Regions from separate parts of the Halomonas marinisediminis genome, predicted to be linked through region 1. Evidence: riboswitches for the same ligand, from Rfam matches in the RefSeq annotation. Region 1 holds a riboswitch; the other holds the start of a gene.

Evidence for each region. Region 1 has a riboswitch for thiamine pyrophosphate ahead of E0702_RS02630 (3-oxoacyl-ACP reductase). Riboswitches for the same ligand answer to the same signal wherever they lie in the genome.
Region 2: another riboswitch for thiamine pyrophosphate. It lies ahead of thiO (glycine oxidase ThiO); the one in region 1 lies ahead of E0702_RS02630 (3-oxoacyl-ACP reductase).

Annotation. Positions count from the first base shown of each region.
Region 1 is NZ_SLTR01000002.1:182,330-185,720, forward strand. It holds tRNA gene E0702_RS02600 (tRNA-Glu) at 84-159, shown strand; tRNA gene E0702_RS02605 (tRNA-Gly) at 184-258, shown strand; tRNA gene E0702_RS02610 (tRNA-Glu) at 262-337, shown strand; tRNA gene E0702_RS02615 (tRNA-Gly) at 397-471, shown strand; tRNA gene E0702_RS02620 (tRNA-Glu) at 550-625, shown strand; tRNA gene E0702_RS02625 (tRNA-Gly) at 664-738, shown strand; TPP riboswitch at 1,103-1,196, shown strand; gene E0702_RS02630 (3-oxoacyl-ACP reductase) at 1,230-2,036, shown strand; gene E0702_RS02635 (LLM class flavin-dependent oxidoreductase) at 2,036-3,346, shown strand.
Region 2 is NZ_SLTR01000001.1:337,583-340,973, reverse strand. It holds gene E0702_RS01600 (thiazole synthase) at 1-342, opposite strand, end outside; gene thiS (sulfur carrier protein ThiS) at 342-569, opposite strand; gene thiO (glycine oxidase ThiO) at 556-1,662, opposite strand; TPP riboswitch at 1,724-1,844, opposite strand; gene E0702_RS01585 (hypothetical protein) at 1,911-2,216, opposite strand; gene argF (ornithine carbamoyltransferase) at 2,295-3,221, opposite strand; gene E0702_RS01575 (Grx4 family monothiol glutaredoxin) at 3,386-3,391, shown strand, end outside.

The DNA of each region.
Region 1 (3,391 bases):
GGGTTGTTGGGTGTCTAGTCGTGCTTGACACTCCGCCAGGCGGTCGTTAATATGCGCGCCATCTCGACGAGACGAGACATTGCGTCCCATTCGTCTAGTGGTCCAGGACACCGCCCTTTCACGGCGGGAACAGGGGTTCGAACCCCCTATGGGACGCCACTCGACTCGTCAGGTAACCGGAGTGCGGGAATAGCTCAGTGGTAGAGCATCGCCTTGCCAAGGCGAGGGTCGGGAGTTCGAATCTCCTTTCCCGCTCCATGCGTCCCATTCGTCTAGTGGTCCAGGACACCGCCCTTTCACGGCGGGAACAGGGGTTCGAACCCCCTATGGGACGCCACTTCTTCGGCAGCAGCAGTGAGTCGTCGAGGTAGAAGTAGAACGAGAAGTGCGAGACAGGCGGGAATAGCTCAGTGGTAGAGCATCGCCTTGCCAAGGCGAGGGTCGGGAGTTCGAATCTCCTTTCCCGCTCCAATGTTGCGGTAAGAGAGCCAAGGCTCGGGTCAGGATCTGGTACACCAGCCCGGTTGAATCTCCTATCCCGCTCCATGCGTCCCATTCGTCTAGTGGTCCAGGACACCGCCCTTTCACGGCGGGAACAGGGGTTCGAACCCCCTATGGGACGCCAACTCGCTCTCGTTGCACCGACAGTAGTACCGATATGATGCGGGAATAGCTCAGTGGTAGAGCATCGCCTTGCCAAGGCGAGGGTCGGGAGTTCGAATCTCCTTTCCCGCTCCAATCGGTTTCATGCTACTGGCCAAGGCTCGCGTCAGGAGCTGGAGCGCCAGCCCGGCTGAAGGCAGCCCCGTCAAATCTCCTTCCCGCTCCAGTCGGTTTCATGCTATTGGCCAAGGCTCGGGTCATGAGCTGGAACGCCAGTCCGATCGAATCTCCTTCCCGCTCCAGTCGGTTCCCCCCCCCCTGAATTCTGATTATAAGCTTCTGAGCATAAGCCAAGGCGCCAGCCTGGCTGATGATGTCTTGCCGTTTTTCGTATTTCACTCCAGAAGATTCCCTTGTTTACCCGGTCAGGCCAGGGCTCACTGCATGAGCCGGAATGCCGGCCCGGCTGTTGCTGTCCGTCCGAATGCGCTATGGTGCCCCACTAGACACGGGGTGCGGTCGTGGCCGCTGAGAAAATACCCGTCGAACCTGATCCAGTTCACACTGGCGAAGGGATGTCGGCCGGCTCCAGCGCGGCGCCCTTTGCCGCGTACCAAGGAGTCGTCATGGCCGTTTCCTCTCTATCCATCGACCAGCAAGCCATCGACCAGCAGGCCATCGACCGGCAGGTCGTGCTTGTCACCGGCGGTGCTCGTGGGCTCGGCGCTCATCTGACCCGAGCCTTTCTCGGTCAGGGCGCCCGGGTGGTGGTGAACTATTTCCAGAGTCGCGATGCCGCCGAGGCACTGGTGAAGGAGGCGCCGCAGCGGGTGCTGGCCGTCCAGGCCGACGTGCGTGACGCCGAGGCGATCAAGTCGCTGTTCGAGCAGGCTCGTGAGCATTTCGGCACGCCGATTACCACCGTGGTCAATAATGCCCTGCCCGCGTTCACCTTCAACGGCGACGCGCGTCCCGACGCCGATGCCCTGGACTGGTCGCAGCTTCAGCAGCAGCTCGAGGGTGTCAACCGGGGAGCGCTGAACACCATCCAGGCGGCGCTGGCCGGCATGCGCGAGCAGGGAGGTGGGCGCATCGTCAATATCGGCACCAATCTGTTCCAGAACCCCGTCGTGCCGTACCACGACTATACCGCCGGCAAGGCCGCGCTGCTCTCGCTGACCCGCACGCTCGCCAACGACCTGGGGCCCGACAACATCACCGTGAACATGATCTCCGGTGGGTTGCTGCGCACGACCGATGCGTCCAGTGCGACCCCGGAGGCGGTCTTCGACCTGATCGCGCAGAACACCCCCCTGCGGCGGGTGACCACCCCGGAGGAGTTTGCCGACGCGGCGCTGTTCTTCGCCTCACCCTGGGCCAGGGCAGTCACCGGTCAGAACCTGATCGTCGACGGTGGACTGGTGAAAGGGTGATGAAGGCACGCAATCCCGACGAGAAGCTGCACCTCAATCTGTTCGTGATGGGCAATGGCCACCATCGCGCGGCATGGCGCCATCCCGACTCCTGCGCCGAGCGCCTCGGCGACATCGCCTACTATGAGTCCCTGGCCCTCACCGCCGAGCGTGGCAAGCTGGATGCGCTGTTCTTCGCCGACGGCATGAGTGCCGGCAGCGTGGAAGATGGCTTCCACTGGCACCTCGAGCCGCTGACCGCACTCTCCGCCATGAGTCGGGCCACTCGGCGGATCGGGCTGATCAGCACGATCTCGAGCACCTTCTACACTCCCTTCCACGCCGCCAGGCTGGTGGGCTCGCTGGACCACATCTCCGGTGGGCGAGTGGGCTGGAATGTGGTGACCTCGATGTTCGACAGCGAGGCGCGCAACCACGGCTATGCGGCCATGCCACCGCATGCCGAGCGCTATGCGCGTGCCGAGGAGTTTGTGCAGACGGTATTGGCGCTGTGGGACAGCTGGTCCGACGACGCCATCGAACGCGATCGTCAGGGCCGTTATGCCGATCCCGACAAGGTGCGCCAGATTGACCATCATGGCGAGCACTTCCTGGTCGATGGGCCCCTCAACCTGCCGCGTCCTCCCCAGGGCAACCCGGTACTGATACAGGCGGGTGCTTCTTCCCAGGGGCGCGATCTGGCGGCGCGCTACGCCGAGGCGATCTATGCGGTCGCCTACGACCTGGAGGCCGCTCAGGCCTATTATCGGGATATCAAGTCGCGGGTGGCGGCGGCCGGGCGCACCGCGCCGGTGCCGATCCTGCCGGGGCTCGTCACCTATGTGGGCGCTACCATGGAGGAGGCTCGTGCCAAGCAGCGCGAGCTGGACGACTGTCTGCCGGTGGAGGCCTCGCTGCGTCAGCTGGGGCTGTTTATCGAGCAGGACTGCAGTGACTGGGAGCTGGATGCCCCGGTGCCGCCACTACCGCCGCTGGCCGAGTTTCGTGGTCCCCAGGGGCGCTATGCCACCATCCTGCGCATCATCGAGACCGAGCAGCCCACCCTGCGCGAGCTGCTGGGGCGGCTCGCCGCGGGCGGCGGCCACTGCACCATGATCGGTACCCCGGAGAGCATTGCCGATGAGATGGAGCGCTGGTTCCACGGCCGCGGGGCGGACGGCTTCAACCTGATGCCGCCGTCGCTACCCTCCGGGATCGAGGACTTCGTGGATCAGGTGGTGCCGGAGCTTCAGCGTCGCGGACTCTTCCGGGAAGAGTACGAAGCGGCGACGCTGCGGGGGCACTTCGGCCTCGAGAGGCCGGCGGGCTGAACCTCCTGGTGATCCGTTCACGTTAGCGGTTCCCCACAATAAACA
Region 2 (3,391 bases), on a different contig from region 1:
GCCGATGACCTCGACCTTGATCCAGGGTGTGTCGAACAGTTCCCGGGACATCTCGGCGAGCGTGATGGCTTCCCGGGCAGAGCGACAGCCGGCAGTGTTGGGCAGCAGGTGGCAGCCGCTTTCACGCAGAATCTGCCAGAAGGCATCGCCGTCGCCATCGGCGTTACCGCCGCCGGGATTCTGGCGACGCAGCCCCAGGGTCAGCATCGCGCAGTCGGCGGCCTCGATGGCGCCCTGCATCACCTGGGGCGACGGGTAGAGGGCGGTGCCAAGCAGGAAACGGCTGTTGAAGCGCTCTTCATAGAGCACCAGCGCATCGTCATGGGGTGATTGGGTGTGCATTAGCCGCCTCCTACCGGGGCCACGATATCGATACGGTCACCCTCGCCGAGGGTGCGCTCGGGCCAGGTGGAGCGCGGTGCGAAGGCATCGTTGATGGCTACGGCCACGCGACGCTCTCCATACCCCCACGCTTCCAGGGCCTGGGTCAGGGGGGTGCCTTCGGGAAGCCGGGCGGGCTCGCCGTTGAGGCTCAGGGTGATCTCATGCATGGGGTCACTCGCTTTCACGACAGGGTCTCCTGGGGGCGGAGCCGTCCAGTAGGTCGGCGAAGGGGTTGTCACCGTGGCCACGAATCTCGCTCAATAGATGCTCAACCACGGCTGGGGCAAGCAGATAACCGTGGCGAAACAGTCCATTAGCGCTAATCAATCCATCGCTTAGGGTAACCCGGGGCAGGTTGTTGCGAAAGGCGGGGCGCAGGTTGACACCCTGCTCAAGGATGCGTGCCTCGGCGAAGGCCGGTGACAGAGTATAGAGGGCGCTGGAAAGCTCCAGGGAGGATTGCAGCGATATCGGTGAGCGATCTTCGCTCTCGATGGAGGTGGCGCCGATGACGAAGCGTCCATTGGGCTTGGGGACCACATAGAGCTGGTAGCGCGGATGCATCAGGCGCACCGGCCGCGTCAGTGTGATCTCGTTGGTCGTTACATGCAGTGTTTCGCCGCGCACGCCGCGCAGGGTGGGGTGATTGGTCTTGGCGCCATGGCCACGGCAGTCGATCACCAGGTCGAAGTGGTGCGTTCCCGTTGGGGTGGTCACTTCGCCGGGATGCACTTTCACCGGGGTATGGGCATGGCACTCACCGCCAAGCTCGCGTATCGCCCCCAGCAGCCGTGTGAGCAGCTCGCGGTTATCCAGGTGTGCTTCGTCGGCAAGAAACAGGCCGTGGCGGAAGCGAGTCAGATCGGGTTCCAGATGATGTATGCCGCTGCCATCCAGCTCCTGATAGAGGGCGCCTTCTCCCAGGGTGTCGGCAAGGTCACGGCGGAACTGGATCAGCTCGTTGCCATCCTGGGGGTGGGCAACCACCAGGCTGCCGTGCTGGTGCCATAGCTCCGACGCCTGGAGTTCGGCCAGCCATCCGGGCCAGCGATCGAGAGCCATCTGCCCCATCTCATAGACACTGCGCTCGCTGACAACCGTTTCGGCCAGGGGAGCGACCATGCCGGCGGCGGTCCAGGCTGCGGCGGGCGGCGTGTCAAGGTCACCTGCATCGTAGAGGCTGACGGCATGGCCGTCGCGCAGCAGGTGCCAGGCTGTCAGGCGGCCGAGCAGGCCGGCGCCGGCGATGGCGAAGCGGCGTTGTGGGGTGGCGTTCATGAGGCGTGCATCCGGCAGTTGGCAGTGTGGAGATCAGGCTGGATGCAGGGTAGGGACGGGCTGGGGGCACGAACTTGTTCCCTCCGCAGGCATCAACCTGATCAGGTTCAACGGGTTCGGCCATACCGATCTCAGCCCCTTGATACCGCATGACGGTGAGAGGGGCGCCCCGACAAGAGCTGCCAACATAACCAAGAAGGCCCGCCGACGCAATCGAGCGTCGGCGGGCCTTCTGGGGCAGGCGGGATTCAGGCGCAGTCGGCGGCGCCCTCTCCGAACATGTCGAAGAGCAGTTCGCGCCCCATGCCGGTCAGCACGAAGCGGCGCTGGTCGTTCCAGGTGGCGGCCTCGCTTGATTCGAGGATGCGCTGACAGACCGACCATTCGCGGCTGTCGCTCTTCAGCGTTTCCAGCGCAGAGGGGTCGAGGCCACGATGGGGTACGGTGACGGTTTCGAGCACGTGGCCCTGGCGATAGAGCAGGGCGGCCATGTTGGCGAGGCATTGGCGCAGGCTGCGCTGCATCCCGAAGGTGTCGATTGAAGGGGTAGTCATGCGCCGCGTCTTCCTTGGTGGAAATTGCTGCGGCGCATTATACAACCTTGGTCGGATAAGACCAAGGTCTAGTGGGGGTCACGGCGCGTCGTGGACCTCACCGAGCAGCAGGAACTCGATCAATGCCTTCTGGGCATGCAGACGGTTGCCCGCCTCCTGCCAGACCACGGCCCGCGGATCGTCGAGCAGGGTCTCGCTGATCTCCTCGCCGCGATGGGCCGGCAGGCAGTGCAGGAACAGCACGTCCTGGTGAGCGCGATCGAGCAGTGCTTCGGTGACCTGAAGATCGGCGAAGGCCGCCTCACGCTTGGCCTGCTCCTCCTCCTGTCCCATGGAGGCCCAGACATCGGTCGTTACCAGATCGGCGCCGGTCACGGCCTCGACGGGGTCACGTAGCAGGGTGACGCGATCGCCGGCGGCCTCGAGGATATCCTGGCGCGGCTCATAACCTTCTGGGCAGCAGATGCGCAGCTGGAAGTCGAACTGGCGGGCTGCATTGATCCAGGAGTGGCACATGTTGTTGCCGTCGCCGATCCATACTGCGGTCTTGCCCTTTACGCTGCCGCGTAGCTCGGTCCAGGTCATCACATCGGCGAGCAGCTGACACGGATGATAGTCGTCGGTCAGCGCGTTGATCACCGGCACGCTGCTGGCCTCGGCGAATGACTCGAGTCCGGCGTGGGAGAAGGTGCGGATCATCACGATATCGACCATCTCGGAGAGCACGCGAGCGGTGTCGCCGATGGGCTCGCCCCGGCCGAGCTGGGTGTCGCGGGGAGAGAGGAACAGCGCATGGCCGCCGAAGTGTGCCATGGCGGTCTCGAAGGAGACCCGGGTGCGGGTCGAGGACTTCTCGAAGATCATCGCCATGGTGTGATTCGGGAAGGGGGTGTAGGTGGGCCCCTCCACCTTGAGCGCGTTCTTTATGGTAATGGCGCGCTGAATCATGTAGCTCAGCTCTTCAGGGCTGGCATCCATCAGGGTCAGGAAGTGCCGAGTGGCCATGCGGTGCTCCTCGCAAAAGCGCTCATCCTAGCCAGCCGCCGGGGGATGCGCAACGCGTTGTGGATCAGTAGAATGGCTGGCACCAAGACCTACCGCCGGGATCAGGTATTGATCGTCCCGGCATTCGCGACCTCTGTTGTCCGCTACACCCATAGGGAGACGCCATGAGC